Regions from separate parts of the Mesorhizobium sp. WSM4822 genome, predicted to be linked through region 2. Evidence: predicted binding sites of a transcription regulator. Region 2 holds the regulator's gene; each other region holds the start of a gene.
What was found. Region 2 encodes PhoB, which activates phosphate uptake and scavenging genes when phosphate is short. Its sites were predicted from a motif close to TGTCATNNANCTGTCAT; they were not measured.
Positions count from the first base shown of each region.

Region 1: a site for PhoB is predicted at 3,707-3,723, ahead of AC0L3E_RS32080 (HAD-IIA family hydrolase). Genes of this name have one in related genera too.
Region 3: a site for PhoB is predicted at 6,048-6,064, ahead of phnF (phosphonate metabolism transcriptional regulator PhnF). Genes of this name have one in related genera too.
Region 4: a site for PhoB is predicted at 4,747-4,763, ahead of phnC (phosphonate ABC transporter ATP-binding protein). Genes of this name have one in related genera too.

Region 1 is NZ_JBVVQM010000022.1:41,006-48,652, forward strand. It holds partial or broken gene AC0L3E_RS32070 (transcriptional regulator domain-containing protein) at 537-713, shown strand; gene AC0L3E_RS32075 (DUF2285 domain-containing protein) at 829-1,344, shown strand; gene AC0L3E_RS32080 (HAD-IIA family hydrolase) at 2,785-3,558, opposite strand; gene AC0L3E_RS32085 (NAD-dependent succinate-semialdehyde dehydrogenase) at 4,057-5,514, opposite strand; gene AC0L3E_RS32090 (M16 family metallopeptidase) at 6,493-7,647, opposite strand, start outside.
Region 2 is NZ_JBVVQM010000003.1:34,837-42,483, reverse strand. It holds gene pstA (phosphate ABC transporter permease PstA) at 1-5, shown strand, start outside; gene pstB (phosphate ABC transporter ATP-binding protein PstB) at 23-847, shown strand; gene phoU (phosphate signaling complex protein PhoU) at 874-1,581, shown strand; gene phoB (phosphate regulon transcriptional regulator PhoB) at 1,598-2,287, shown strand; gene AC0L3E_RS08185 (ROK family protein) at 2,304-3,551, opposite strand; gene xylF (D-xylose ABC transporter substrate-binding protein) at 3,822-4,862, shown strand; gene AC0L3E_RS08175 (sugar ABC transporter permease) at 5,005-6,357, shown strand; gene AC0L3E_RS08170 (ATP-binding cassette domain-containing protein) at 6,369-7,169, shown strand; gene AC0L3E_RS08165 (CHASE domain-containing protein) at 7,297-7,647, shown strand, end outside.
Region 3 is NZ_JBVVQM010000002.1:587,077-594,723, forward strand. It holds gene AC0L3E_RS07670 (aldo/keto reductase) at 1-134, shown strand, start outside; gene AC0L3E_RS07675 (ABC transporter substrate-binding protein) at 434-1,426, shown strand; gene AC0L3E_RS07680 (sugar ABC transporter ATP-binding protein) at 1,582-3,135, shown strand; gene AC0L3E_RS07685 (ABC transporter permease) at 3,132-4,097, shown strand; gene AC0L3E_RS07690 (zinc-binding alcohol dehydrogenase family protein) at 4,164-5,183, shown strand; gene phnF (phosphonate metabolism transcriptional regulator PhnF) at 5,261-6,010, opposite strand; gene phnG (phosphonate C-P lyase system protein PhnG) at 6,143-6,604, shown strand; gene phnH (phosphonate C-P lyase system protein PhnH) at 6,604-7,215, shown strand; gene AC0L3E_RS07710 (carbon-phosphorus lyase complex subunit) at 7,217-7,647, shown strand, end outside.
Region 4 is NZ_JBVVQM010000002.1:596,591-604,237, reverse strand. It holds gene AC0L3E_RS07765 (sugar phosphate isomerase/epimerase family protein) at 1-138, shown strand, start outside; gene phnE (phosphonate ABC transporter, permease protein PhnE) at 213-1,763, opposite strand; gene phnE (phosphonate ABC transporter, permease protein PhnE) at 1,768-2,742, opposite strand; gene phnD (phosphonate ABC transporter substrate-binding protein) at 2,817-3,725, opposite strand; gene phnC (phosphonate ABC transporter ATP-binding protein) at 3,810-4,667, opposite strand; gene AC0L3E_RS07740 (hypothetical protein) at 5,010-5,375, shown strand; gene AC0L3E_RS07735 (DapH/DapD/GlmU-related protein) at 5,389-6,006, opposite strand; gene phnL (phosphonate C-P lyase system protein PhnL) at 6,003-6,710, opposite strand; gene phnK (phosphonate C-P lyase system protein PhnK) at 6,748-7,524, opposite strand; gene AC0L3E_RS07720 (alpha-D-ribose 1-methylphosphonate 5-phosphate C-P-lyase PhnJ) at 7,521-7,647, opposite strand, start outside.

The DNA of each region.
Region 1 (7,647 bases), on a different contig from region 2:
CCCTGCCACCGCGCGCATCCCGACCGCGTGCTCCAGGTGCAAGAAGCTTCCAAAGGCCCGGCGTGAGCACCACCGCAAAGGAATTGCCCACCTCGCCGTTCGTGCTTTGAGGTCCGCTAAACAGTCGGCTTACCTGTACACCTATACAGGCTGCCATAGCCCGGAACTTGTCCTCCAATGGCGGGAGCTTCCCCTAGGAGACCTCCCATGACTACGCTTACAACGCCCGCGCTACCACGACCTGCGCACAATCAACGTACCCACCGCCGCAGCATGGGGTCTTCAAGGAACGTTAGGAACGTGGCGAAGGAGCCGACCACTGGCGTCCAACCAACTCACTTGGCCTGCTCGGGCCATGCTGGCTGCGCTGGTTCGATCAAGTCAACGCTATTTGCCTGCGTGATCTGCCCCGAAGGGTGCCGACCCCACACACTTCGACGAAACACATCCATTGGGGGTTGGTTGCTCGGGCGCCGGTGTTTCGCCAACCGGCATGATGTTTCGACCTGCCTGGGGGCGGGCAGGGGAGCACAACAATGCCTGCAGTTCTCGTGAAAGGCGCAGACGAGGCGGATTGGCGCGATGAAAGATCATACGATTACACTGCTGGTCTGACGCCTCGCGAGTGGGCTTGGGAGTTCTTACGTCGCAATCCAGCATTCCAGCGCGACGTGATCGCTGCAAGCCAGCACGCCAGTACTTTGTCCTACGGACGCTCTCTCGACGTAGTCTCGTCGACCGGTAACCTGTCACGGTGGGGCGTCCTGTTTCGCCGAGTCTTACGAGCGCAATTCGGTCGTATTCTGGTCTCCGCTGTGGTGCGCTCATGTGCTGCCGGTGATTGCAGAACAGCTGTCTGCTTGGTCGGCGACAAGGCCGTTCGAGCTCTCGGCATTGCAATGCCGTGCGGCGGTCCTGCTGGCGCCAGACAAGGGCCAGCATGTTATTCTTCGCAATGGGGAGCACACGCTCCAGCTCGCCGTCTCTGGCGCGGATATCCTGCGCCCCGTTGCCCTCCGTACCGAGGCCATTTGGCCAGCGACCCTTTCGAAGCACCGCCTGCGGGCGCTCGAGTGCCTCAATGCCTTAAACTTGGGTCAGCGCCTGCCCGCCCGCTTGTTGCCCTCGGAAAAACGCGGTCCCCGTTTGACCTTCGTTCTTCGTGCGCTCGACGGATCGCTTGCTGGGGCGTCACATCGCGAGCTCGCCGAAGCGCTGATCGGTCAACGGCGCGTCCATGCCGACTGGAGGGATCCTCGCGATCATCTGCGCGACCGCATTCGCCGTGCTGTCACCCGTAGCCGCGCCCTCATGCATGGAGGGTACAGGGATTTCCTTCTTTGAAAAGGTACAGTTCGACCTTGTACATCAGATGGCGAATAGTTCGAAGCTACGACCGGTCACCGCCAGTTCGCCCGGTCGGCGGCGAACGGCCTTACAGGTGCGCTCTGGTTCAGGAACAGTCGATCCTGAGAGGCATGTTCGACATTGTCCCATAGGTGACAATGTCGAGTACGCTAGAAAGTGCTGTCGCGTTGGGTGGTCAAATGCTTTTTGCCTGGCACGGTACATGCACGCTCAGCAAAACGTACGCACCGAGTGGTTCCCCCCGCCACGAAGGTCGCGGACTTACGCCACCTCCCAAGGCGTACCCGGCCCGGCAGCGAGTTCAGTCTCCTGCCGGGCATGCGGGTTCAGACGTGCTTGCGTTTAGGACTTTAAAAAGAGCCGCAATGTTTCGCGTTCGGCTCTGTGGGCTGGTGCCCAAAGGAAGTCGAGGTGGCGGAACTTGCCGCAGCGTTTGACATGACTACCTAAATGAAGCGCAAGGCCTAATAAATTGTCACACTTCGAGCGCGGTCGTTGTGGCTCCGTGTTCACGGCAGCGACTGTTTCGGCCGTTGCCAACTCGAGATCCCGCCTTTGAAGTAAATGCGGAAAGGCTCACTACGCAGCGTAGTCTTGGCACCTCATATCTGATCTTCGTCAGCACACGCGACGGAGCGTGAGGGCGGCAGGCGAACCTGTGGAGAGACAGGTTTCGCGATCGCATCGGTGTCACACCATGGGATGGTCAAGGAGCACGTATTTGGAAGGCGCGATGCTTGAACCCAATACCTGCGGCAGGCCGATTGCTCAATTGAAAGTTGTCTTGAAGCGCTTCGATGCCGCTCACTACCCGCAGCCGCCGAGCCGCCTATTCCTCGGCAGTCCGTCGGCTGCGCTATTCAGCGGCCGCGCTGTTGCCCGTTCTGTTCACCACAAAAGCGAGGCGCAACCACTCCCTAATGAGCAACGCGCCCACGGCTTACGGGCTGTGGAATTTGTGCGCCAACGGCTGAGCAGATCGACGTCGACGAACTCGTCTGTCAGAGCGATGCGATACGACCAACAAACTGCGTAGCGTCCACGTATAGGATCGCCTCCGAAGCACGCGGCGAAGAAAATGGGTCAAAACTCCAGTGGTTGAATGACACCCTTCTTGTTGTTTGAAGCCATGAAGAGGTCGGGCGTGATTTTCGCAGCGAACGCATCTGGTTCGATCCAACCTGACCCATTCGCTGGACGCAGCCTACTTCGGCGCATGCGGCTCTTCGGTCGAAGACTGCTTGCTTCATAGAGATCAGAAACGGCCTGCATTGGACGACATGGGTTCACTTCAACTAGGTTGTCACGCTTATCACTTTCTTTGCGGCCAGCTGTTGCTCCAGAAATGCCCAGGCTGAACGGCCGCCATTCGGAATGTAGCGGGAGCGTTCAGTTTTCGTGTAGTGGTCGTTGGGCTTATTGTTTCGCTACGATCTCGCCCAGATCGGCAAGGCACTCGACCACGTAGTCCGGTCTGAATGGAAACCGCTCTATGTCACCGCGTTTGGTCACCCCCGTAAGCACAAGGGCTGTTTTCAGGCCCGATTCCAGCCCTGCGAGCACGTCGGTGTCCATGCGGTCACCGACCATGATCGCATCGACAGCTCGTACTCCCAGCCGATCGAGCGCGTTGCGCATCATGAACGGGTTCGGCTTGCCGACGAAGTAGGGCTGACGGCCGGTGGCCTTCTCGATTAGTGCTGCGACTGCCCCGCACGCCGGATGGGAGCCCCGCTCGGTCGGGCCAGTCGCATCCGGATTGGTGGCGAGAAAACGCGCGCCCTTCGCCACAAGCTCGGCGCCAGTTGCGATCTGCTCGTAATGATACGAAATCGTGTCTCCGAGGACCACGAAATCGGGGGCAAACTCCGTTATTCGGCAGCCTGCCTGCCGCAGGGCCTCAACCAGACCGTGGTCACCAATGACATAGGCAGATGATCCGTGCTTTTGCAGTTCCATGAACCGCGCGGTGGCGAGCGCCGATGTGTAGATGTGCTCTGGCTGTACTGCGAAGCCAACCGCTCTTAGACGCTCGGCATGATCTTCGGGCGTGAAACGCGAGTTATTGGTGAAGATCTGAAACGGCTCGCCCCTGGCGATTAGCCCGGCGACATAGTCGACCGAGCCAGCGATCGGTTGGCCGCCCCGGACCAGGACCCCGTCCATGTCGAGCAGATGCGCTGTAATCATTGGATCTCAACCTCAATCTTTCGTGCATGCAGGGCCTGGGCACGTCTTGTGTCACTGAATGTTCTCCAGGCGAGAATGCCGGCGACTGTACCGATTGAGAGCGATGCGCGAAGGGCGCTCAGCTGGCCGGGCGGCAATAAGGAGGCTGCGTCGTAAACGTGTCGGTGGCACCCGCTCACCGTGCGGACGCCCAGCACCGTCGGCTTGACGACATTCGCTGCGTCAGCGCAGTTGATGGACAGTCGCGTTCCATTTTCAGTGAACCACTAGCCTGGCAAGACGTGCCGCGCTTGGATAGGGTGAGCAACCGACAGTCCGTTAGCGGCGGCTTGCCTCGTGGCCGTAGAGGCGTTCATTTAGCTGGGCGTCTGGATCTCACTTAAGGCGCGCAGGCCAGGGGGCGCGGTGAACGACCCGAAACCAGCCGCAAGAAGATTCGCCAGAGCGCTCGATCATGCCTTTGGTTAATTTGCGCCTGAGGTATCATCCCCATAGAGATCAGATGCCGCCCATGCAGAGGTATTTCATTTCGAGGTAGTCTTCGAGCCCGTGACGGGATCCTTCTCGCCCAATGCCGGATTGCTTGATGCCCCCAAAGGGCGCCGCTTCCGAAGACATTCGCCCCGTGTTGATGCCGACCATGCCGTATTCCAATGCCTCGGCAACGCGCCAGACACGCTTCAGATTCGAGGCATAGAAATACGCGGCGAGACCGTAGATCGTGTCGTTGGCCTCACGCACAACCTGATCCGCATCATGGAAGCGAATGATCGGGGCCAGCGGCCCGAAAGTCTCCTCTTGCGCAACCGCCATAATGCCGGTGATTTCAGTGAGGACTGTGGGTTTGAAGAAGGTCCCATCCTTGCCGATGCGTTCGCCACCGCATCGAATTGCGCCACCCTTGGCAACGGCATCTGCGATGTGGGACTCGATCTTGGCCAAAGCATGCACGTCGATGAGCGGTCCGACGTCCACTGCCGGAGCGAAGCCGTCGCCAACCGACAAAGACCGGACTTTCTCCACGAATTTTTCAACGAACTCATCGTGAACGCTCGATTGGACGTAAAGACGGTTCGCTGAAACACAGGTCTGCCCGGCGTTGCGGAACTTCGCCTGGATCGCGCCGTCAACCGCAGCGTCGATATCGGCGTCGTCAAAGACGATGAACGGCGCATTGCCGCCGAGCTCGAGGCTGACCTTCTTGATCTGGTCCGAACACTGGCGCATGAGCAGCCTGCCAACCTCGGTCGAGCCTGTAAAGCTGATCTTTCGGACCTTCGCGTTGGAGCAAAGTTCACGTCCGACGCCATCACCTTCAGACGCATAAATTAGGTTCACCACGCCGTCGGGAAAGCCGGCTTGGTGGGCGAGGGCGAACATTGCACCTGCCACGAGCGGCGTCTGTTCAGCAGGCTTAAGTACGATCGTGCAGCCCGCCGCCAGGGCCGGCGAGATCTTGCGCGCCACCATCGAGGCCGGGAAATTCCATGGCGTAATCGTGCCGACCACACCAATGGGCTGCTTGATCACCAGCATGCGACGGTCTGTCGACGGTGCGGAGATCGTCTCGCCATAGATGCGATTGGCTTCTTCGGCGTACCATTGCAGATACGCGGCCGCGTGCGAAACCTCCGACTTGGCTTCGGCAAACGGCTTGCCCATCTCTGCAGTGAGTATCGCGGCAAGATCATTGGCGTGGTCAATGATCAGCTCATGCCATCGCCACAAAACGTCACTGCGTTCTCGGGCGGTCAGCGCAGCCCAACCAGGCTGCGCTACATAGGCCTTGTCGATCGCAGCGCGTGTCTCCTCCACGCCCATGTCGGGAAGTGCCGCCAGGACCTCACCGCTCGACGGATTGAGGACCTCGAATGTCCGCTCGCTAATCGGCGTGCCGAGCGCCGGCAGGCGATCAATGGCGCCAAACAGGTCCGGGGATTTCAAGTGGCGGATCATCGGCAGGCACAGAGGCAATACCGTATTCCTTTCAATGCGGCTGATATTTAGGTCGACAGGGCGTCTGTGTGTACTGCGCGCCCTGTCGGTCCTGATAGCGCCTCGGACAGAGGGCCGGAAGACCATTGTACTCACCCTGAAGCCAGAAGATTGAACCGTTCTAGTCGAATCGATTCCGGTTCTCACCAGGTGCAACCTCAAGAATGGCCATCGGCTTCCCCACCGCGGCTGGTTTTGCGCATCACGATAGGACTCCTCGGCCAAAGCGACGGTGAGGCTGCATTTGATGATCACTCGACAAAACTGGGGCGGAAGGTTCCTGTCCGAAGAAGTTGCTTTTCTTCCAAGCTTCTTTTGGGGCATCTCTCAGCGCGTTTGAGGCTTTGTGTTGATAGCCGCGGCCGTGCTCGAGCCTAAGTAAAATCGCTGGTCCTAACGGAAGTTGGCGCCATCACGCTTGCGCGAGGAGAGCACTGCCTGCAGTCGCACATGACCTTGAACCGGTGAGACAGGCGACATTACCCAATCAATGACTCCATAAAATACTCAAAAGAGACGAACCTGGTTGCGGAGTATGTCGGATACGCTGGCAGGCTCAACCCAACCGCAAGATCCGCTTCGGCCCCCGCGGCTGAGGATCCCTAGTTGGAAAACAGCATCCTCGTCGGAGGCCTTGGCTCGTGTCCCGCCTTCTGGGTCTATACTGTCACTCTCGCGGCTGCCGTCTTGACTGATCTTGTCTTTGCAGCCGGGCCCGTGTCTCGGCCCTTTGCCTCGGCACAAGCTGCTCCTTGGGTTACTTCTTTTCCTCGAGAGGCGCTCTTAGATCTGCCGACCGGCTCGCACGTAAACAGAGATCCCAACTTCGCTTCTACGGGAAAGTTGGAATCCCTTGCCTGCCAATTGTTAGGATTCAGCTTTTACGCCGTTCCGAAGACGATCGGCGCGGACCTTGGCAGAGCGTGAGATTGCCGGTCGTCATGGAACATCGGCAAGCCCCGGGCCAATGCCCAAAATGGCGGGCTCGGCCGAAAGCAGCTTCTTCGCCGCCGCCCTGACCTGGTCGATCGTCACTTGTTGGATGAGGGCTTGGCGGCGCTCAATGTAATCTATGCCGAGCTTGTCAAGTTGCAACGCGAGAAGCGTGGCTGATACAGATCTGGAGGAACCCAGATTGTGGATAGCATAGGCGCCGATCAGATGCTTCTTGCTCGCCTCGAGCTCGGCCGCTGTTGGGCCCGTGTCCGCCAGCTCGTTGATCAATTGTCGTATCAGGCCGAGCGTCTCGGCCGCCCTGTCGGCGCGCGTCGACGTGGTCACCACAAGCGTGTTGGAATGCTGGTGGCTTTCCAAGCTAGAGGAGACACCGTAGGCAAGGCCACGCTTTTCGCGCACTTCCTGGAACAGCCGTGAGGTAAATGGCGCACCCAGTATATCGTTTATCAGCTGCGCGGCGTAGAATTCCGGGTCGCTGCGTCCGATGCCGGGAAAAGCCAGGTGGAGCGAAGTCTGGGGTAGGGCGTAGGCGACCAAAGTCAACCGGCCGAGCTTCGGGGTGACATCAGGCACCTGCGCAAGGGCCTGTTTCTGGGGCAAATCGCCGAACAACTCGTCGAGCCTTGCACTCAGGGACTTGGCATCTATGTCGCCCACGACCGCGACGTGCAGCCCGCCGCGGGCGAAAGCGGCCTTGTGGAAGGCGCTTAGATCGGTGGGCGTTATGCGGGCCAGGCTTTCCTTGGTACCCTCGGGCGGCCTCGAATACGGGTGTGCGCCGTAGATACTGCGTCGCCACGCATCCACGCCGATCGCGTGAGGTTCGCGCTCGTTGGCGATGATGCTGGAGAGAAGCTGAGCGCGGATTCGGTCAAAGGGTTCCTGATCGAAGCGGGGCCTGTTCAACGCGAGCCTGATGAGATCGAAAGCGGCGTCCTGGCGCAGGGAAAGCATGCGCACCGAGCCATAGATGCCGTCACGCCCCGCGTGGAAGCCCATCTCAGCGCCGGCATCATCGAGCCGCACCTGAAAGGAGTCGCCGCCGTAATCGCCTGCGCCCTCGTCGAACAAGCCAGCCATCAATTTGGCAAGCCCCTCCTTACCGGCTGGGTCTTGGCTGGTGCCGCCGTCAAACAC
Region 2 (7,647 bases):
GGTAGAAAAAAGGCATTTTGGTATGAACATCATGACCGAACAGTCCCTTGAAAACGCAGTGGGCGATAAGATGAACGCCAAGTCGAACGAAGTGATCAAAATGCGCGGCGACAAGGTCGGCGTGTTCTATGGCGAGAAGCAGGCGCTGTTCGATGTCAATCTCGACGTCCGCCTGAATCAGGTGACGGCGCTGATCGGCCCTTCCGGCTGCGGCAAGTCGACCTTCCTGCGCTGCCTCAACCGCATGAACGACACCATCGATTCCGCGCGGGTAACCGGCAAGATAACGCTCGACGAAGAAGACATCTACGACAAGAACATCGATGTCGTCGAACTCAGGGCGCGCGTCGGCATGGTGTTCCAGAAACCCAATCCGTTCCCCAAGTCGATCTACGAGAACGTCGCCTATGGCCCGCGCATCCACGGATTGGCCAAGCGCAAGGCCGACATGGATCAGATCGTCGAGTCGAGCCTGAAGAAGGCGGCAATCTGGAACGAGGTGAAGGACCGTTTGCAGGAACCTGGCACGGGTCTTTCCGGTGGCCAGCAGCAGCGTCTGTGCATTGCACGCGCCATCGCCGTGTCACCCGAGGTGATCCTGATGGACGAACCGTGTTCGGCGCTCGACCCGATCGCCACTGCTCGCGTCGAGGAACTGATCGACGAACTGCGCCAGAACTATACGATCGTCATCGTCACCCATTCGATGCAGCAGGCAGCGCGCGTGTCGCAGCGCACCGCGATGTTCCATCTAGGCTATCTGGTCGAGGAGGGCGCCACCGACAAGATGTTCACCACCCCCGACGACAAACGCACCCAGGACTACATCACCGGCCGGTTCGGCTGAGCTCAGGCATATGAGGGACGAAGATCATGGGTGAACATACCGTTGCATCTTTCGATGAGGATCTGGAGCAGATCAGCCAGCTGATCCGCGACATGGGCGATCTCGCCCGCTCGATGGTCAGTGGCTCGACCAAGGCTTTGCTCAATTCGGACAATGCGCTGGCGCAGCGCGTGGTTTCCGACGATGCCATCATGGATGCCCGCCAGCGCGAGCTGGACGATCGCGCCATCACGCTGATCGCCAAGCGCCAGCCAATGGCCAACGATCTGCGTGCGGTGGTCGGTTCGATCCGCATGGCCGGCGACCTCGAGCGCATCGGCGACCTTGCCAAGAACATCGCCAAGCGCGTCGGCACTGTCGGGCTGAGCGTCACGCCGCACGATCTTTCGCATTCGATCGACGCGATGGCGCAGCTGGTGCTGATCCAGGTGCAGGGGGTCGTCGACGAGTATGCCGCCGCTGACGCGGCAGCGCTTGCCACGCTCAGAAACAATGATGAACGCATCGACGTCAAATACACCTCGGTGTTCCGCGAGCTGCTGACCTACATGATGGAAGATCCCCGCAACATCACGGCGTGCACGCACCTGTTGTTTTGCGCCAAGAACCTCGAGCGGATCGGCGACCACGTGACCAACATCGCCGAAAATGCCTACTATGTTTTGACCGGCACGCAGCTGCCAGCCAATCGTCCGAAGCAGGACGAGACGGCAATGTCCGCGCCAGCGGCATAACAGGGGTGACCAGCCGATGATCGCACCACGCATCATGGTGGTGGAGGATGAGGAGCCGCTAGGCGTGCTGCTCCGCTACAATCTTGAATCCGAAGGTTACCAGGTCGAGGTGGTGACGCGCGGCGATGAGGCCGAAATCCGGCTGCAGGAGAACGTTCCCGATCTTCTGGTGCTCGACTGGATGGTGCCTGCGGTTTCGGGCATCGAACTCTGCCGGCGCCTGCGAATGCGTCCCGAGACCGAGCGGCTGCCGATCATCATGCTGACCGCGCGAGGCGAGGAAAGCGACCGCGTGCGCGGCCTGTCGACCGGCGCCGACGACTATCTGGTCAAGCCCTTCTCGACGCCGGAGTTCATGGCCAGGGTCAAGGCGCTGCTGCGCCGGGCCAAGCCGGAAGTGCTGTCCAGCGTGCTCAAGGTCGGCGATATCGTGCTCGATCGCGAGTCGCACCGTGTCTATCGCAAGAAGAGCGAGATCCGGCTTGGGCCGACGGAATTCCGCCTGCTCGAATTCATGATGCGCCATCCAGGCCGCGTGTTCTCGCGCAGCCAACTGCTCGACAATGTCTGGGGCGAGACGATCTACATCGATGAGCGCACGGTCGACGTGCATGTCGGCCGGCTGCGCAAGGCGGTCAACAATGGCCGTATGCCTGATGTCATCCGCACGATCCGTGGGGCCGGATACGCCATCCGAGAGGACTGAACTCCCTCGTTTGAACTCACGCCACGTTCTTGCCGCCGAAACCGGATCTCGCCTGCACGCCCGGCGCAAAAATCTCCTGATCGACGAAGATCAGCGCCCGCATGGCGCAGCCTTCGCGGATCAGCGGCAGTTCGTTCGGCTCGGTGTCGAAAGAAATCGATTTGGAATGCTGGCCGCCGGCGGTCTGGGCAATCGCTTGCCGCAATGCCGGCTCGATCAGGTCGAAGGCGGCGGCGCTGACACCGACCATGGCGACCGGCGCCGGATCGATCAGCGCGAACAGGCTGCCGAGGCCGTAGCCGAGCGCTTCGCCGGCCTTGCGATAGGCTTCCCGTTCGGGTCCGTCACCTTCGCGGGCCGCGGCAGCCAGGGCGCGCATGTCGGCGTCGCTGACATCGGCAACGGGTTCTGCATCCTCGCCCATCTGCCTGGCGTTGCGCCAGATGGCGTAATTGCCCGCATAGGCTTCGACGCAGCCGCGCCGTCCGCAGCGACATAGCGCGCCGTTCGGCCGATGGATCATGTGGCCGAATTCGCCGCCCGAAGAATGGGTGCCGGTGAACAATTCGCCCTTCAGCACCAGTCCCATGCCGATGCCATGCGACAAAAGGATAGCGATGAAATCGTCGCGGTAACGATCGGGGTCGCGCCAGCGCAGCGCCACCGCCATCATGTTGCAGTCGTTCTCCATTATGGCAGGGATGCCGAACTCGTCTTCGAATATGTCGGCGAAGGCGATGTCGGTGTGCGGCGTGATCGGCGACCACAGCATGGCGCGGGCACGGGTGTCGGTGATGCCCTGGATGGCCAGCGCGATGCGGGCGATGCTGCGCACGTCCAGGTCGGGATCTGCCAGGCGGCGCCGCACGATGGCCGTGCATTCCCCGATCAGCGACTCGCGCGACATCGTCAGCGTGTCCAGCCGGCGCTGCTCCTCGGATATTACCTGGCCGGCATAGTCGATGACGGCGACGGAGAGGAAGTTCAGCGACAGCACCACGGTCATTACCGCGGCCGCTTCCGGATTGAGACTGAGGCCGACCTGCGGCCGGCCGCGTTTGAGCGAGCCGGCCTCGCTCGGCTTGCTTTCGGTCAGGATGCCTTCGACGATCAGGTCGGATGAAATCGCCGAGATGGTCGAATGGCTGAGGCTTGTGGTCGCGGCAATCTCGGTTCGCGACGGCTGTCCGGCGCGGCGCACTGCCGCGATCACCATGGCGCGGTTGCGGCGGCGCAGATCGTCGTGGCGGATTCCGACCGACATGTTCTTTCATATCCTCCCGGTCGCCGCGGTTCCTCCTGCCCCTGGAACGCTGTCGGTGACGCCGGTAAATACTGGCAGAAGCTGCAGGCCGTGTCATTTATTTATTCCGAGACTCGAAAAAAACTCGAAATGACATCAAAATCCATCAGAATCGATGTTGACAGCGTTCGGGCGTTGGCCCAGTATTTTTTCGAGGCTCGAAAAAATAGAGCCTCTGTGCCGGCCCTCGGGTCAGTTTGGTCGCGCCATACGCGGCGCAGGGAGGATAATATGAAAAGATTCACGGCCGCCATCCTGGCGGGTGCCGCCATGTCGCTGACGCTCGCGTCTGTCGCGCAGGCGAAGGACAAGGTTGTCGGCGTTTCGTGGTCCAACTTCCAGGAAGAACGCTGGAAGACCGACGAGGCCGCCATGAAGACGGCGATCGAGGCCGCCGGCGACAAGTACATCTCCGCCGATGCGCAGTCCAATCCCGGCAAGCAGCTTACCGATGTCGAAAGCCTGATCTCGCAGGGCGCCAATTCACTGATCATCCTGGCGCAGGATGCGTCGGCCATCGGCCCGGCGGTGCAGAAGGCGCTGGACGAGGGCATTCCGGTCGTCGGCTATGACCGGCTGATCGAGAACAAGGACGTCTTCTATCTGACCTTCGACAACAAGGAAGTCGGCCGCATGCAGGCCCGCGAAGTGTTCAAGGTCAAGCCGGAAGGCAACTACGTCTTCATCAAGGGCTCCGGTGCCGATCCCAATGCCGACTTCCTGTTCTCGGGCTCGATGGAAGTGCTCAAGGAAGCCATCGACAGCGGCAAGATCAAGAATGTCGGCGAAGCCTACACGGATGGCTGGCTGCCCGCCAACGCCCAGAAGAACATGGAGCAGTTCCTGACCGCCAACGACAACAAGGTCGACGCGGTGGTCGCGGCCAATGACGGCACTGCCGGTGGCGTCGTCGCGGCGCTGACGGCTCAAGGCTTGGCCGGCACCGTGCCGGTCTCGGGTCAGGACGGCGACCACGCCGCGCTGAACCGCATCGCCCTCGGCACGCAAACCGTGTCGGTGTGGAAGGACGCGCGGGAGCTCGGCAAGAATGCCGCCGAGATCGCCTCGCAACTGGCCGACGGCAAGAAGACGAGCGACATCGCCGGCGCCAAGGACTTCACGACGCCGGGCGGCAACACCGTCAAGTCGCTGTTCCTGACCCCGGTTGCCATCACCAAGGACAATCTCAACGTCGTCATCGACGCCGGCTGGATCAAGAAGGACGAAGTCTGCGCGGGTGTCGCCGCCGGCACCGTGGCGGCCTGCAACTGATCCGTACCACTTTGCAATATCTGAACGCCGCGGCCCAAAAGCCGCGGCGTTTTCTCAAAGAATTGTGTTTCCGCATCATGCGGATAGCTTCTAGGCTGGGCTCCGGCATGCGTGTCAGACGGCCAGCCGGTGGGAGGAAACCATGACCGATACGACGTCAAACCCGCAGACCGATACGGCGCGCGCGTCGGAACTCGGCGCCGTCGCCCGGTTCCTGAAGGCGACCGAGATCGACACCCGCATGCTCGGCATGATCGGCGCGCTGCTGGTCATCTGGATTGGGCTGCATGTCATTTCCAGCCTGCGCCTTGGCGTCAATCCGCTCGATTTCGACAGCCGCACCTTTCTCACGCCGCGCAATCTGTGGAACCTGTCGGTGCAGACATCCGCGGTTGCCATCATGGCCTGCGGCATGGTGCTGGTCATCGTCATGCGCAACATCGACCTGTCGGTCGGTTCCGCCGAGGGCCTGATCGGCATGGTGATGGGATTTGCCCAGGTGCATTTCCTGGTGCGCTTTGTCGGGCTCGAACTCGGCAACCCGTGGATCTGGGTCCTGGCACTGGTCATCGGCCTGGCGCTCGGCCTGTTGATCGGCGCTTTTCAAGGCTTCGTCATCGCCTATCTCGAAGTGCCCGCCTTTATCGTGACGCTGGGCGGCCTGCTGGTCTGGCGCGGTGCCGCCTGGTGGGTCACTTCAGGCCAGACCGTGGCGCCGCTTAACGCCACTTTTCAGCTGATGGGCGGTGGGCCGGCGGGATCGATCGGCGCGACCTGGAGCTGGGTCGTTGGGATCGTCGCCTGCCTCGCCGTGGTGTTTGGGCTTTTCAACGGGCGGGTGCAGCGCAAGCGTTTCCGGTTTCCGCTACGTCCGATCTGGGCCGAGGCGCTGCTTGGAGTCGTCACCTGCGGCGCCATCATGGGTGCGGTCTGGCTCGCCAACTCCTACCCCTGGCCGATCGGCATCGTGAACAGATATGCGGCCGCCAACAACATCACCGTTCCCGAAGGCGGCCTGTTCATCGCCCACGGTATCGCCATACCGGTGCTGATGGCTGTCGCCGTCGGGCTGGTCATGACCTTCATCACCAACCGCACCCGTTTCGGCCGCTATGTGTTCGCCATCGGCGGCAATCCCGAGGCGGCCAATCTCGCCGGCATCAACACGCGATGGATCACCATGAAGGTGTTCATGATCATGGGCGTGCTGGCCACGATTGCCGCGGCGATCTCCTCGGCCCGGCAGAATTCGGCCACCAACGTGCTTGGAACGCTCGACGAACTGCTCGTCATTGCAGCCGCCGTGATCGGCGGCACGTCGCTTGCCGGCGGATCGGGAACGATCATCGGCGCCATGCTGGGCGCGCTGCTGATGCAGTCGCTGCAGTCCGGCATGGTGCTGCTCGGCGTCGACTCGCCGCTGCAGAGCATCGTCGTCGGGGCCGTACTGGTCATCGCCGTGTGGCTCGACACCGTCTATCGCAAGCGCGTCTAGGAGGGCATGCCATGAATGACAAGACTGCTCCTGCAGCCACCGCGCTGATCGACATGAGGAACATCTCGATCGCGTTTGGCGGCATCCGCGCCGTCGACGACGCCTCGATCGATCTTTTCCCCGGCGAGGTCGTGGCGCTGCTCGGCCACAATGGCGCCGGCAAGTCGACATTGATCAAGATCCTGTCCGGCGCCTACAAGCGCGATTCGGGCCAGATCTTCGTCAACGGCGAGGAGGCATCGATCTCCAATCCACGCGACGCCAAGAAATACGGCATCGAGACGATCTACCAGACGCTGGCGTTGGCCGACAATGTCGACGCCGCCGCCAATCTGTTCCTCGGCCGCGAGTTGATGACCGCCTGGGGCACGCTCGACGACGTTGCCATGGAGGCCGAGGCGCGCAAGGTGATGGGTCGGCTCAATCCCCGCTTCCAGCGCTTCAAGGAGCCGGTGATCAAGCTGTCGGGTGGCCAGCGGCAATCGGTGGCGATCGCGCGTGCGATCCTGTTCAACGCCCGCATCCTGATCATGGACGAGCCGACGGCGGCGCTTGGTCCGCAGGAAACGGCGCAGGTCGGCGAACTGGTCAAGCAGCTCAAGTCCGATGGCATCGGCATCTTCCTGATCAGCCACGACATCCACGATGTGTTCGAGCTTGCCGACCGGGTCTGCGTCATGAAGAACGGCCAGGTCGTTGGCACCGCCCGCACCACCGATGTCACCCAGGACGAGGTGCTGGGGATGATCATTCTTGGCAAATGCCCGCCGGGCGCCATTCCAGGACCGGGCGCGCTGAAGATCGCAGCCTGAGATCAAGCCAGCTCGCCGTTGCCGGACACGTGATATGCCAGCCGTAAGGATGGCTTGGCCTTGGCATTGTGTTGGCACGGCGACTTGCCCATAAAGGTCCGATATCGCTCAGGGACCGCACGATCCGTTGAAGAAGCTTTTCCCGATCATCGCCTTTATCGCCGTCGCACTAATCAGCATGGTGATGGCAGGTTTCGCCTATTTCGCCACACAGGAAGCCGCGCGCATCAAGTTCGAGGCGACTGCCGACGACGCGCTCAACCGGATCGAGAGCCGCATCGACCTGCATCTGTCGCTGCTGCGCTCGACGCAGGCCCTGTTCGACGCCCGCAATGGCGATATTTCTCGCAATGAGTTCAAGGCGTTCTTCAACGCGCTCGATGTCGACAAGAATTTCGCCGGCTTGCGCGGCATCGGTTTCCTCAGGCTGGCAAAGACGGGCGACGAGGCGACGGTCGAACGCGATATGCTGCACGAT
Region 3 (7,647 bases), on a different contig from region 2:
CCGTCGCCACCGTGCTGACCGGCACCGCCAAGCTGGCGAACCTGACGCGCAACCTCCAACTGCTCGACATCGACGTGCCGGAGACGGAATACGCCAGATATCGTCCCCACACGCTGGTGCAGGAGCTGGCGTGAACTCCATATTCTTGCGGTCACACGAAGGAATGGACATTCTATATTGACGAAATGATGGAATTAATATTCCATACGTTCCCGGAACGGAACGGAAGTGTGACGGCGCCAATGGGGAGCAGCGCGGTGGATTTGCCTCTGCCAGGCCTCGCAAGGACTGATCAAACAGCGCTTGCATCGATCTGTTCGATGCATTATCAAAACATGGCAATTGTTTTTTATTGATAAAGTTCTGTTTTGGACCACGCCTATCCGGACGGAGCTTCCGTATCGTTCACCGGGCGACTTAGGGAGGAAACCTCATGAAATTCGTGACCAGCATTCTCAACCGCCGCGCCGTCATGGCGCTGGCAGCAGCTTCGATGCTCGCCGGCGTCATGCATTCGGCGCCGGTTTCGGCGGCGGACGTCACCATTCCGATCATCGTCAAGGACACCACGTCGTTCTACTGGCAGATCGTTCTGGCCGGCGCCCGCAAGGCCGGCAAGGATCTCGGCGTCAACGTGCCGGAACTCGGTGCCCAGGCTGAAACCGACGTCAACGGCCAGGTCTCGATCCTCGAGAACGCCGTTGCCAGCAACCCGGCGGCCATCGTCATTGCGCCGACCGAGTTCAAGGCGCTTGGCAAGCCGATCGATGAAGCCGCTGCCAAGGTCAAGGTCATCGGCATCGACTCCGGCGCCGACTCCAAGGCCTTCACCTCGTTCCTGACCACCGACAACGTCCAGGGCGGCCGCGTCGCTGCCGACGGCCTCGCAGCCGCCATCGGCGCCGCCAACGGCGGCAAGATCGAGGGCGACGTCGCCCTGATCACCAACGCGCCGGGCGCCGGCTCGCTCGAACAGCGCAAGCAGGGCTTCACCGAACAGCTGGCCGCCAAATATCCGGGCCTCAAGCTGGTCGCCGATAAATATGCCGACGGCCAGGCCACCACCGGCCTCAACATCGCCACCGACCTGATCACCGCCAACCCGAACCTCAAGGGCATCTTCGCTTCCAACCTGATCATGGCGCAGGGCGTCGGTCAGGCTGTCGCGGAAAACAGCCTTGGCGGCAAGCTGGCGCTGGTCGGTTTCGACAGCGACGAGAAGCTGATCAAGTTCCTCAACGACGGCGTCATTTCCGCCCTCGTCGTCCAGGATCCGTACCGGATGGGCTATGACGGCATCAAGACCGCACTCGCCGCTTCCAAGGGCGAGAAGGTCGAAGCCAATGTCGACACCGGCGCCAATCTGGTGACCAAGGACAACATGAAAGACCCCAAGATCGACGCGCTGCTCAATCCGAAGCTCTGAGCCGTCGCATCCGCAATGGTCTCCGGGGCACCTCGCCCCGGAGACAAGCTGCCGCACAAACGGCTTGGCAATCCATAAGCGTAGGCTAGGCTGTTTTCGAGACATATCCTTGTCTCGCCGCGTGCCAATCGTGAGGCCAATCTGGGAGGATTGTCATGACATCGACGGCGCAGGAACTGCATCCGGCCCCTGTGCTGGAACCGGGGCGGACCATCCTCGAATTGCGCGGGCTGGAGAAGCGCTATCCCGGCACCCACGCGCTGAAGCCGGTCGACCTCGCCTTCAAGTCCGGTGAGATCCACGCCATCGTCGGCGAGAACGGCGCCGGCAAATCCACGCTCATCAAGCTTCTGACCGGCGTCATGCCGCGCACCTCCGGAGAGATCGCCTGGGAGGGCCAGCCGGCCGCCCTGGCGACGCCGCACGAGGCGATGGCGCTCGGCATCAATGCCGTGCACCAGGAAGTCGTGCTATGCCGTCACCTGACGGTCGCCGCCAACATGTTCCTCGGCGAGGAGAATTCACGCTTCGGCATCCTGCAGCAGCGCGCCATGGTCAGGCAGGCGCAGACGATCATCGACGACCTCGGCTTCGACCTGCCGGCGCATGTCACGCTCGGCGACCTGACCATCGGCCAGCAGCAGTTGATAGCCGCCGCCCGCGCCACCGTGCGCGGCACCAAATTCCTGATCTTCGACGAGCCGACCGCCTACCTCACCCGCAAAGAGGCCGACCAGCTCTTCACCTTGATCCGCCGGCTGAAGGGCGAAGGCGTGACGATCATCTACATCAGCCACCGCATGGAGGAAGTGTTCGAGCTCGCCGACCGTGTTTCCGTGCTGCGCGACGGCACGCTGGTCGGCACCCGCAACATCGCCGAGACCAACGATGCCGAACTGGTCAAGATGATGATCAACCGCTCGATCGAGCAGGTCTACCACAAGGAGCATTTCACGCCGGGCGCCGCCCTCATCGAGGCGAGGAACCTGTCCGGCAAGGGCTTCGAAAATGTCTCGATGACGGTCCGCGCCGGCGAGATCGTCGGACTCTATGGCCTGATCGGCGCCGGACGCAGCGAGTTCGTCACCACGCTTTACGGCCGCCACCGCAAATCCGCCGGCCAGATCCTCTGGGAAGGCAAGGAGGTGCAGGTCAATTCCGAGCATGACGCGATCAAGCTCGGCATGGCGCTGGCGCCGGAAAGCCGTCGCGACCAGGGCCTCTGCCTCAACCTGCCGGTCGGCTTCAACCTCAACCTGCCGATCTACAAGCGTATCTCGAACAATCTGCTGATTTCGAGCACGCAGGAGAAGACGCAAGCCGATCGCCAGATCGCCGATCTGCGCATCAAGACACCGACGCGCGGCGCGCTGGCATCCAGCCTGTCGGGCGGCAACCAGCAGAAGATCGTCATCGGCAAATGGCTGGCGCACGGCGCCAAGCTGTTCATCTTCGACGAACCGACGGTCGGCGTCGATGTCGGCACCAAGGCCGAGATCTACCGCCTGTTCAGCGCACTTTTGTCAAAGGGAGCCGGCATCATCCTGATCTCGTCCTATCTGCCGGAAGTCTATGAACTCGCCGACACGCTGCATGTGTTCCGGCGCGGCAAACTGGTGGCGACGCACGGTTTTCACGCCGCCAGCCACGAGGATATTCTCACTCAGGCGCTCGCCGAGAAACAAGAAAAGCTGGGAGGACAGATATGAGCACCGAGGCGATCGCCGTCGAAAAACCGAAGCGCAACTACAACGTCCTGTTTGGGCTGACGCTTTTGGCGCTGCTGGTTCTGCTCTGGATTCTTCTCTCCGTGGCGACGACGAGCTTCGCCTCCGCCAACAACATGGCCAATCTCTTGCGCCAGGGCTCGATGATCGCCATCATGGCGGTCGGCCAGACCTTCGTCATCATCACCGGCGGCATCGACCTGTCGGTCGGCGCCGTGGTCGGTTTCGCCACGGTGGTCGTGGCCATGATGATCAATGCCGGCTTCCCCATCTGGCTCGCCATTCTGGTGACGCTGCTGGTCGGCGTCGCCATCGGCATGTTCCACGGCTTCGGCATCGTCAAGATGGGCCTGCCACCCTTCATCATCACGCTGGCAACGCTGACCTCGCTGCGCGGCATCGGCCTTTTGATGACCAACGGCAATTCGATCAACATCAACAGCGACACCTTCACCGCCTTCTCTCGCAATTCCTTCATCGGCATCCCCAACCTGTTCTGGATGGTGATCCTGGTCGGCATTCCAGCCTATATCTTCCTCCACCACAGCCGCTGGGGCCGATACCTGTTTTCGGTCGGCTCCAACGCCGAGGCTTCGCGTCTGTCCGGCGTCAATGTCCAGCGAACCATCTACATGGCCTACACGCTGTCGGGCCTGTGCGCCGCCTTTGTCGGCGTGCTGCTGGCCGCCCGCATCGGCATCGGCAACCCGACGCAGGCCGAGGGCTGGGAGCTGCAGGCGATCGCGTCTTCCGTCATTGGCGGCACCTCGCTGTTCGGCGCCGTCGGCTCGGTACATGGGCCGCTGCTCGGCGCCTTCATCCTGGCCACCATCAACAACGGCGCCAACCTGCTCAACGTCAATTCGTTCTGGCAGCGCATCATCACCGGCGCGCTGATCATCATCATCGTCTACTTCGACGGCCTGCGCCGCCGCGGCAAGTAGCGATCCCGCAATCAACCGCCGGCCCGCCACACCAACGGGCCGGCGATTTCATGACTGGATTAGCGCATGAAAGCCGTCCTCTGCCGTTCGCCCGGCGATCTTGTCCTTGAAGACCGGCCCGCACCAGAGGCACCGCCTCCCGGCTGGGCGCTGGTGGCGGTCAGCCATGTCGGCATCTGCGGCACCGACTACCACATTTTCGAGGGCAAGCACCCGTTCCTCGCCTATCCCCGCATCATGGGCCATGAGGTGTCGGGAACGATCGTCGAGACCGGCGACGGCGTCGATCTTGCCGTTGGTGAGCCCGTGGTGATCAACCCCTATCTTTCCTGCGGCAAGTGCATCGCCTGCCGGCACGACAAGCCGAATTGCTGCGTCAGGATCGAGGTGCTGGGCGTGCATCGCGACGGCGCCATGTGCGAACGGATCCTGGTGCCGGCGCAAAATCTCTATCCGGCCAACGGCCTGTCGCTGGCTGACGCCGCCGCAGTCGAGTTCCTGGCCATCGGCGCGCATGCCGTGCGGCGCGCCCGCGCCGACCCCGGCGCCCGCACGCTGGTCATCGGCGCCGGCCCGATCGGGCTCGGCACCGCCATCTTCGCCCGCATCGCCGAACTCGACGTGACGCTGCTCGACATGAGCAGTGAAAGGCTCGCCTTCGCCGCAAATGAGCTTGGTTTCCAGACCCTCGACGGCTCGCGCGGCGCGGTGCCCGATCTGGTCAGGCAAGCAACATCAGGCGAAGGCTTCGATGTGGTCTTCGACGCCACCGGCAACACCCAGTCGGTGCAGTCGGCCTTTGCCCATGTCGCGCATGGCGGCACCTTGGTACTGGTCTCTGTTGTCAAGGACGACATCAGCTTTTCCGATCCGGAATTCCACAAGCGCGAGATGACGCTGATCGGCAGCCGCAACGCCTTGCGCGCCGACTTCGATCACGTCGCCGCCTCGATCCGCAACGGCGCCGTTCCCCTGGCCAAGCTCGTTACACACCGCACCACACTCGCCGGCACGCCGCGCGATCTGGCTCGTTGGGCACATGAGAAATCCGGCCTGATCAAGGCTGTGATCGAGGTCGGATCATAACATGGCAAACGGCGAAGCCGGTCCTCAAATGCGCCGCCGCTGGCAAGTGAATGCGGCCGAGCTGGGCCGGGCACTCCCTACAGCGCCGACAGCTTCAGCTCCACCCGTTCGGCCGGAAAGCGCGACTCGGAAAACTGGATCGGCTGGCCGTCCGGCGTGACGTTGACGGCAACCGTGACCAGCACGATGGCGCCCGGCTGCAGGTCGAGGTCGGCAAGGTCCGCCGCATCGGCATGGCGCGCCGACAGCACGGTCGATTGCCTGAGATAGTCGTCTATGCCGAACCGCGCCAGCGATGCGGTGATCGAGCCTGTTTCCGCCATCGCGGCATCGATGCCGGCAAAGCGCCGGGCCTCGAACCAGCCGGCAGCGCGCGACACCGGCCGTCCGTCGGCTTCGCCGCGCGTTTCCAACCGGATCACATCGGCTCCCTTGGGAAGACCCAGTCCCTCGGCGACGCGCTGGCTGGCCGGCTCGACCGACGAGGCGAGCAGGACGATGTGCCGTTCCGTCGTCTGCCCTTGCAGCCCTGTCGAAAAACGTGTGCGCGCCCCGATCGGATAGGACAGCCGCTTGCGCGACAGTACGAAGGTGCCGCGCCCCTGCTCGGCCCGCAGCACGCCTTCCCTTACAAGGGCTGATATGGCGTTGCGCACCGTGTGACGGTTGACGCCATAGCGTTCTGCCAGCGCCACCTCCGGCGGCAGCGCTGCATTCTCCGTGAAATCGCCGATGGCGATCGCATGCAGGATCTTGTCGGCGATCTGCCGCCACAGCGAAACGCCACTGCGCCGCTCGATGCTGTCCGCTAACAGCCGCCCGACCATCATTGCCCCAACCTTCCAGCGCCCAGTCTTCTATCGCTGTCATCCACCCGTCATGGACACGCGTTAGATAATAGATATAATTTGTATAGTTGTCTACATCAATAGACAAATTGACAAAGAGGAATGCTTCTGATGCGAGGACAGGAAGCCCGCGACCAGGCCGAGCGCAAAGCCGCCATGGCAACCCTTACGCAATCCAGCGGCGATGACATCGTACGGCTCTGGAATGAGGCCGGACTGCCTTCGGACGCCGAGTTGCTGCGCGGCCCCGAAACCGGCCTTGTCACCCTGCGCGGCCGCATCGGCGGCGGCGGCGCCCCTTTCAATGTCGGCGAGGCGACCGTTACCCGCGCCACCGTCCGGCTGCCCTCCGGTCAGGTCGGCCATTGCTATGCGCTTGGCCGCGACAAGCAGAAGGCGAAGCTGGCGGCCATCGCCGACGCGCTGTGGCAGGACCCTGCCCGCCGCAATGAGGTCGAGACCGGGCTGATAGCGCCCCTGCGGTCGGCTCTGACCGCAGCGCATGAAAAACGCCGCGCCGAGACGGCGGCAACGAAGGTGGATTTCTTCACCATGGTTCGCGGAGAAGACTGATGGACATTGCAGCGCAATCGATCGAGGGCGGTTTCGCCGATCCGGTCTTCGACGCCCAGACCGTGTTCCGCGCCGTCATGGACGCAATGGCTCGGCCGGGCAGCGTGCAGCCGCTGCCGGCCTTCGCCCGCCCGCCGGCGCCGCTCTCGGCGACCGCCGGCGCCATCGCACTGGCGCTGTGCGATAACGACACCCCGCTCTGGCTCGACCAGGCCCTGCAAGCTTCCGCCGCGATCAGATCCTGGCTTGGGTTCCACACTGGCGCGCCCGTGGCCAACACACCGGCCGATGCGCATTTCGCCTTCATCGCGGCCCCGGCCGAGATGATGTCGCTTGATGGTTTTTCGCAGGGCACGCAGGACTATCCCGACCGTTCGACCACGTTGATCCTGCAAGTCGGCGATCTCGTCTCCGGCACGCCGCTGTTGCTCGAAGGTCCCGGCATCGAAACCAGCGCCACGATCGCGCCGGCACAGATGCCGCGCCATTTCGTCGAGCAGTGGAAACAGAACATCAAGCGTTTTCCGCGTGGCGTCGACATCATCCTCGTCACATCAGGCGGCATTGCCTGCCTGCCGCGCACGACGCGCATCAAGACGATGGAGGCGTAAGATGTATGTCGCGGTAAAAGGTGGCGAAGCCGCAATCGCCAACGCCCACAGCCTGCTTGCCGACCGACGCCGCGGCGACCGTTCGGTGCCGGCGCTTCGCCTCGACCAGATCGTCGAGCAGCTGGCGCTCGGCGTCGACCGGGTGATGAGCGAAGGCTCGCTCTACGATCGGGAGCTGGCCGCCCTAGCCATCGTCCAGGCGCGCGGCGACATGATCGAGGCGATCTTCCTGGTGCGCGCCTATCGCACCACGCTGCCACGCTTCGGCTACTCCAAGCCGATCGACACCGCCACCATGCTGGTCGAGCGACGTGTGTCGGCGACCTACAAGGATCTGCCCGGCGGCCAATTGCTCGGGCCCACCTTCGACTACACGCACAGACTGCTCGATCCCGAGCTTGCCGCGGGGGCCGAGGTCGCCGAGCCCTTGCT
Region 4 (7,647 bases), on a different contig from region 2:
ATCGAGGCGTTCGGCCGCTCGCTGAAGGACTTGGCGGCGGCAACGAAGGTGTGGCGCGATTTTTCCGAGACGCCGGAAGCGGTCTATCGGGAGGGGTATAGGCATATCAAGAGCGGGTGGAAGAAGGCCGGCGCCTGAGACGCGAGCCGAAGGTCGGCGAAGCAAAACCCGTACCACCTTTGCTTCGTCGACCTTCGATTCAGGATCGTGGTCTAAGCCGCCGGCAGCAGGCGGGCGGAGGCGCCCCGCGCGCGCTCGTCGTTGCCGTTTCCGACGGTCCCCATCAGTTTGCGGCGGAGATGGTTGGAGATATTGTCGAAGACAAAAACGACAATCAGGATCAACAGCACCATGTAGAAAACATTGGCCCAGTTGGTGCCGGTGCGCATGGCTTCCCATAATTTCAGACCGATGCCGCCGGCACCGACGGCGCCGATGATTGTCGCCGAGCGGGTGTTCGATTCCCAGAAATAGAGGGATTGGCTAAGGAACACTGGCAGAACCTGAGGCAGCACGCCGTAGCGTTGCACCATTGTTGGTGTGGCGCCCACCGAGCGGATGCCTTCGCGCTGCTTGTCGTCGATGTTTTCCAGCGCCTCGGAATAGAGCTTGCCCAGGGTTCCGGTATCGGTGAAGAAGATCGCCGACATGCCGGCCAGCGGCCCCGGACCAAAGCCGCGGGTGAAGAACAGCGCCCAGATCAGCATGTCGACAGACCGCAGGAAGTCGAAGAAGCGTTTTGTCGCCTGGTTGGTCAACCAGTTCGGCGTGATGTTGCGCGCAGCCAGGAAGGCGAGCGGAAAGGCGACGACCGAGGCCAACACTGTGCCGACAAAAGCCATGACGATGGTTTGCAGAAGCTTCAGCCACACGTCGCCGTGTTGCCACTCGGCATTGTAGAGGATGTTGTCCCAGGCAAGCGCTGCGTTTGACCTCGACGGATCGATGCGTTCTCCGGAGACGATCAATGAAGCGACCTCGCCAAACGATTTTCCCCAGAATGGCGAATTCGTGTCAAACACAAAATTCGCCCAACCAAAAAACCGCCTCCAGGCGATCACCTCGTCATTTTGCACTTCAGCGCGGCCCAAAAATCCGAACGAGACATAGGCTGTCGAACCTGGCTTGCGTTGCTCTATCCAGTCAGGCAGCGGTGTGCGCGGCGTGACAGACCTGTCCTTGGCAATGTCGAAGACGACGCTTTCGGCGCCGCGCGTCACCGTGACAAGATTTGGCGCAATGGCAATCTGGCCGCTGCCAAGGACGACGGTCGCCGCCACCACGGCCTTTTCGCGCACCGTTTTGGGCGCGGCCGGAACTGGTTTGTCTGGCGAGGGGGCCGGATTCTCGGCCGTTGGCGCGCCAGCCGCCATGAACGAACCCTGCGACGACTTGTCGGTCGCGGTCGCCGGTGCCGGTGCGGCGTCGACCCGCCGCTCGACTTCGGCAATCTGCTTGATAACCCAGTCGGGATTTGGATTGGATCCAAGTTTGGAGAAACGAGAGTAGTCGATGGTCAGATAGCCGTCCTTGAATTCGATGTCCGGGCGGATTTCGTAAGACACCCAGTCGGCGAGATAAGCGCCGGCCAGGTTCCAGTTCGCCTTTCCGAGAACGATGCCGATCGAGAAGAACCACGAGCAGTAAAAGGTGTAGAGGATGCATAGAAGGATGCCGAACGGGGCGGCATAGCGCTTCCATAAAGGCCGCTGAAACGCATCGGGATAGCGAGCGGCGATGTCGTTGATGGCGTCGGCGTTCATTGCGTTACTCTCCGCGCCCGTATGCGAACGCCTGCCTGCCGACGAGACGTTGTCTCAGCCATGCCGAAAACTGGTCAACGGCGACAATCGTGCAGAACAGCAGAAACACGATGGCTATGGTCTTGGCCTCATGGCCCCGGCTGATCGAAAGACGCAGGGATTCGCCGATGCCGCCGGCGCCGACGGCACCGAGAATGGTCGAAGCGCGCACATTGATCTCGAAGCGGAGCAGGAAATAGCTCATGAAGTTGGGCAGAACCTGAGGCACCATGCCGAACCACACCCGTTCGACCCAGTTGGCGCCAACGGCCCGCAAGCCTTCGTCAGGCTTCATGTCGGCGTTCTCGACCACTTCGTAGAACATTTTTCCGAGCGCGCCGACGGTGTGGATGCTGACCGCGAGGATCGCTGGAATGGGCCCAAGCGAGAAGATCGCCAGAAAAAAGCCGGCAATGACGATTTCCGGAAAGGCGCGGACAATTTCGAGGAAGCGGCGCGTGGTGAAGCGGAGCCAGCGGCTGGCCGTCACGTTGCTTGCAGCCAGGAAGCAGAGCAGGAAACCGAAGGTGGAGCCGACCAGGGTCGAAAACAGCGCAATGTTCAGGGTCTCGATCATCCGGTAGAAATACTCCGGAATGTAGATGCCTTGGGTCAGGTAGACCCGGCCTTCGGGATAGTCGAATTTGAGGCTGCCATCGTCATAGGGCGACGGCAGGTCGAACAGCGCGCGCACCGGGTCGAACCAGTCGCGCGGCTTCAATTCGACGAAAAAGTCGGCGATGTGGGGAAGGCGGTCGAAAAACTTTCCGGCGTTGGTCTCATTGGCGAACCAGAGCGAGCCCGAGAGCGCAAGCAACAGGAAAACCAGGCCTCCGATCGTGTAGAGGCGCCGGCGAGCGGCGAGGTCGCGCCAGTGCCGCTCGGCCAACGCTCCTTCCGTGGAGAGCGCAGGCGCGCGGTAAATTTCGGTCGCACTCATCGATAGTTCCCCAGCCCGTGACGCGGCAACGCCGCCGGCGGCACTTTGGCCCCGGCGGCGTCGTGCCTTTTGGCTTACGAGCCGATCTTCGCCTTACGAGCGTCGATGATCGCCTGATAGAATTCCGGGGTGACCGGCGAATAGCTCTTGAAGTCGCCGCCTTGCACCGCCGCGAAACAGGCCGGGTCGGTCTGCGGAAGCTTGGTCAGGAAATCGGTGATCTTCTGCTTGGTGTCGGCGTCGAGCGAGGTGCGTATGACCAGCGGGCCGTTCGGGATCAAGGGGGACTGCCACAACTCCACGAGGTCGTCCATCTTGAGGACACCCTTGTCGACCATCTTGCGCAGATTGCCGGAGCTGTAGCCATCCTTGAAGTCGCCGACGCCGGAGGCCCAGGTGGTGCCGGCATCGAAGGTGCCCTTCAGAACTTCAAGGACAAGCTGTTCATGGCCGCCGCCGAAACCGGTCGACGCGAAATAGCTCTTCACATCCATGCCGATGTCTTTGGGCAGCGAGGTGACCGGGACCAGGTAGCCGGAAGTCGAATCGGGATCGGCGAAACCGAGTTTCTTGCCCTTCATGTCAGCGAGTGTCTTGATGCCGGAATCCGCACGGGCGACCATAACCGAATGGTAGCCGGTCGAACCGTCGGTCTGGACCGTCGTCAGGATCGGCTGAACCGCGTCCTTGTTCTCGAGGTAGACCTTGGCGTAGGCGGAAGCGCCGAGTTCGGCATAGTCGAGCGTGCCGCCGAGCAGACCCTGGATGACGCCGTCGTAGTCGGCGGCCGGGAACAGCGAAACTTTCTCGACGCCGAGAACTTGCTTGATGTGGTCGGCGAAGCACTGGTAGTTGCGCAGACGGTCGGCTTCGTTCTCGCCGCCCAGAATGCCGACGCGGAATTCCTTCAGATCCTGTGCCTGGACCGAGCCCATCGCCATGGCCATGATGGAAACGGCACCGAAAAGTATCTTTCTAAACATCTCGTCTCTCTCCTGTTGGTCCCGGCATCGCGCCGGCTGCGTTGGGATATGATGCCCTTGACGCGGGCTGGCGATCCAGGTCGCTCAGTAACCAGGAAAGGCTGGCTCAAGCGGTCCGGCGGATGCGGCGATTTTTTGCTTGATGATGACACTGGTCGAGGTGATGGCCTCGGAGATTTCGCCGCCGCTGCTGTCGGCGCCGTAGACCATGCGCACGGCCTCGCGGTTGAGCTCTTCCGGCGGGCCGTCGAAGACGACCTTGCCGGCAGCCATGCCGATGATACGGTTGCAATAGGTGCGGGCCGTGTCCAGCGTGTGCAGGTTGGTGATCACGGTGATGCCTTCGCGCAAATTGATATCCTGCAGCGAATCCATAACCACCTTGGCGTTGAGCGGATCGAGTGACGCGATCGGCTCGTCGGCGAGGATCACCTTCGGCTGCTGCATCAACGCGCGGGCAATGGCGACGCGCTGCTGCTGGCCACCCGACAAGGTGCCTGCGGCCTGCAGCGCGGTGCGGGCGATATCGAGACGCTCCAGCGCTGCTATCGCCTCGGCTCGTTCCTCGCGGGAGAAGATGCCGAGCAGGTTCGACATGGTGGAGCGGTGGTTCAGCCGGCCGAGAAGCACATTGGTCAGCACGTCGAGGCGCGGCACCAGGTTGAACTGCTGGAAGATCATGGCGCAATCGCGCTGCCAGCGCCGTAGTGGCGAACCGCGCAGCTGGGAGACCTCGGCGCCGTCAAAAAAAATCGACCCCTGGCTGGGATCGATGAGACGGTTGATCATGCGAAGAAGGGTCGATTTGCCGGCGCCCGAACGGCCGATGACGCCAACCATCTGACCCTGCGGGATCGCGATGTTGATGTCGCTGACGGCGGTGTTCTTGCCAAATCGTCGGGTGACACCGCGGATTTCGAGCGTGGCGGAATTTGCTGGCATGGGGGCAGGTTCCAGGTCCGGACCATTGATCGTCAGGCTCTCGCCTAGCGCAGCCACATGAACCTGCCGTGTCGCGGTGATGTCAGTTTTGTTACGCTCCACAGGTGTGGAGTTTACGGTCGGCCCAGGACCAGCAGTTTCCTCGAAGCGCTCCAGGTCCCTGACGCTGCAGAAGGCGGGCGGCTTGATTTCGACTACGGGAGCCTGCTGCTCGAAAAGTGCCAGGCAATCATTGAACAGGTCCCGCCATGCCGCGGTACGATCGCAAAGGGAAGCTGCGGGTTTTCACATAATCAAGAATGAAATAAGCATTCAGGCTCATGGGGGCAGGAGGCTTACCAATTGGCACGCTGGCGTCAGTGGTTGAGATTGTATGTTGCAGGAGTGATCGCTGTAACAAGCTTTGCAATGGGTCTGCTTTTGATACTCGTATATCGGGTTGGTAGCCTAAATCATCCGGTATCTGGATACCTTTACAATTATAAAAATGGGCGCGATACGGCAATTGTTTTGATGGTTCTAATATTCTTTATCGCGTTAGTTACGATCCGTTTTGCCAATAAGGCTGATGTGAAAGCCAAATCGCTTATAAATATTGGATATGATGTGAAATTTGTGGAATTTATTAGGCTAAATCAGACGGTCGCCGCTGTTCTTATGACGTTAACCTTCCTTTCTGTTATTTTGGACGTTTGCCTAAGCGGCTGACCTGTTCGGGCTGTCAACCTCCGTGCTTCTCCAAAAACTGATTGGCCGACAGTTCGCGAAAATCATCAAGGGCAGCCCGCAACCTTGCATGGTCCCAGTCCCACCAGGCGAGCGCCTGGTAGCGTTCGGCCGTGCGGCGATCGAAGCGCTCGCGGATCGGCTTTGCCGGCACGCCGCCGACAATGGTATAGGGCGCGACATCTTTCGAGACCACCGCACCCGCGCCGACCGCGGCGCCATCGCCGACGGTGACGCCGGGCAGGATGGTCGAGCCGTGACCGAGCCAGGTGTCGTGGCCGATGGTGACGCGTTTAGCGCGGCGTTGGGCGAAGAATTCTGTCTCGTGCTCGGCATCGTCCCAGTAGTCCGAGGCGCGATAGGTGAAGTGATGCAGCGTCGGCCGCCAGGTCGGGTGGTTGGTGGCGTTGATGCGAACGCTGGCCGCGATGTTGGCGAACTTGCCGATGGTCGCGCACCAGACGGAGCAGTCCTGCATCATGTAGGAATAGTCGCCAAGTTCGCTTTCCGAGACCCGGCTGCGGTCGGCGATCTCCGTCCAGCGGCCGAGCGTCGAATTCTGTACATCCGCCGTCGGGTGGACCAGCGGCGTCTCGGACAATTTCCTGCTCATGCGGCGATTTTTCCGGACGCGAACGCGGTGACGTCGATGATGCGGTCGGCAACCGCCTCGCGCACATCGTGGTCATGGAAGATGCCGAGCAGGGCGACATCAGCCGCCTTCTTGGCGGCGATGAGTTCGATCACGACATCGCGGTTCCTGGCGTCGAGCGACGCGGTCGGCTCGTCAAGCAGCAGGATCGGATGCTCGGTGATGAAGCCGCGCGCGATGTTGACGCGCTGCTGCTCGCCGCCGGAGAAGGTCGCAGGCGGCAAAGCCCAGAGTTTCTCCGGCAGGTTGAGCTGCGCCAGCAAGGCGCGGGCCTTGTCTCTTGCCGCTTCGCGGTCCTCGCCACGCTCGACCAGCGGTTCGGCGACGACGTCGAGCGCCGAGACGCGCGGCACGGTGCGCAGGAACTGGCTGACATAGCCGATCGTTTGCCGGCGCACCGCAAGCACGGTGCGAGGGCTGGCGGTGGCCAGGTCGATCAGCCCGTCATCATGCGTGACGATGATCTGGCCTTCGTCGACGGCGTAGTTGCCGTAGAGCATCTTCAGGATCGAGCTCTTGCCGGCACCGGACGGGCCGCCGAGCACGGTGCATTCGCCGGCCCTTATCGAGAACGAGACACCGGCGACAACAGGCAGTTTGATGCCGTCACGCAGATGCATGGTGAAGCTCTTGGCAACGCCGGAAACAACGAGCGGGGTTGCCATCAGAAGGTTCTCCAATCGTCAGTCGTTTGCGTCATCGTCAAACCTGCAGAATCGAGGAAACAAGCAATTGCGTGTAAGGCGCGCGCGGGTCGTCGAGCACGCGGTCGGTGAGACCGCTTTCGACGACGCGGCCGTCCTTCATCACCATCATGCGCTGCGACAAAAGCCGCGCCACGGCAAGGTCATGGGTGACGACGATGGCCGCCAAACCAAGATCGGTGACCAGACCGCGCAGCAGGTCGAGCAGGCGCGCCTGGACCGAGACGTCGAGGCCGCCGGTTGGCTCGTCCATGAACACCAGACGCGGGCCGGTGACGAGGTTGCGGGCAATCTGCAGGCGCTGGCGCATGCCGCCGGAAAAGGCGCGGGGCTCGTCGTCGATGCGGTCCTCGTCGATCTCGACGCGCGATAGCCAGTCGACGGCGGTGGCGCGGATCTTGCCGTAGTGGCGGTCGCCGACCGCCATCAGCCGCTCGCCGACATTTGCGCCGGCCGACACCGTCATGCGCAGGCCGTCGGCCGGGTTCTGGTGGACAAACCCCCAGTCGGTGCGCATCAGGAAGCGGCGCTCGGCCTCACTCATGCGGTAGAGCTCGCGGAACTGGCCGTCGCGCATGCGGTAGCTGGCGCTGCCGGAGGAGGGCAGCAGCCGCGTCGACAGGCAGTTGAGCAATGTCGTCTTGCCGGAGCCGGACTCGCCGACCACAGCCAGGACTTCGCCCGGCCACAGGTCGAAGGAGACGTTGTCGCAGCCGACGCGCGAGCCGTAGAATTTGGAAAGCGCCGAGACGCGCAGCAGCGGTTCGTCGGTCATTGCGCCGGCTCCATTTTTTCCGAGGCAAGATGGTTTTCCGGGGCAAGGTGGCCGTGATGGCCGTCCGCCCGCCGCTTCTCGCAATGATCCGTGTCGGAGCAGACGAACATGTGGCCTCCATGG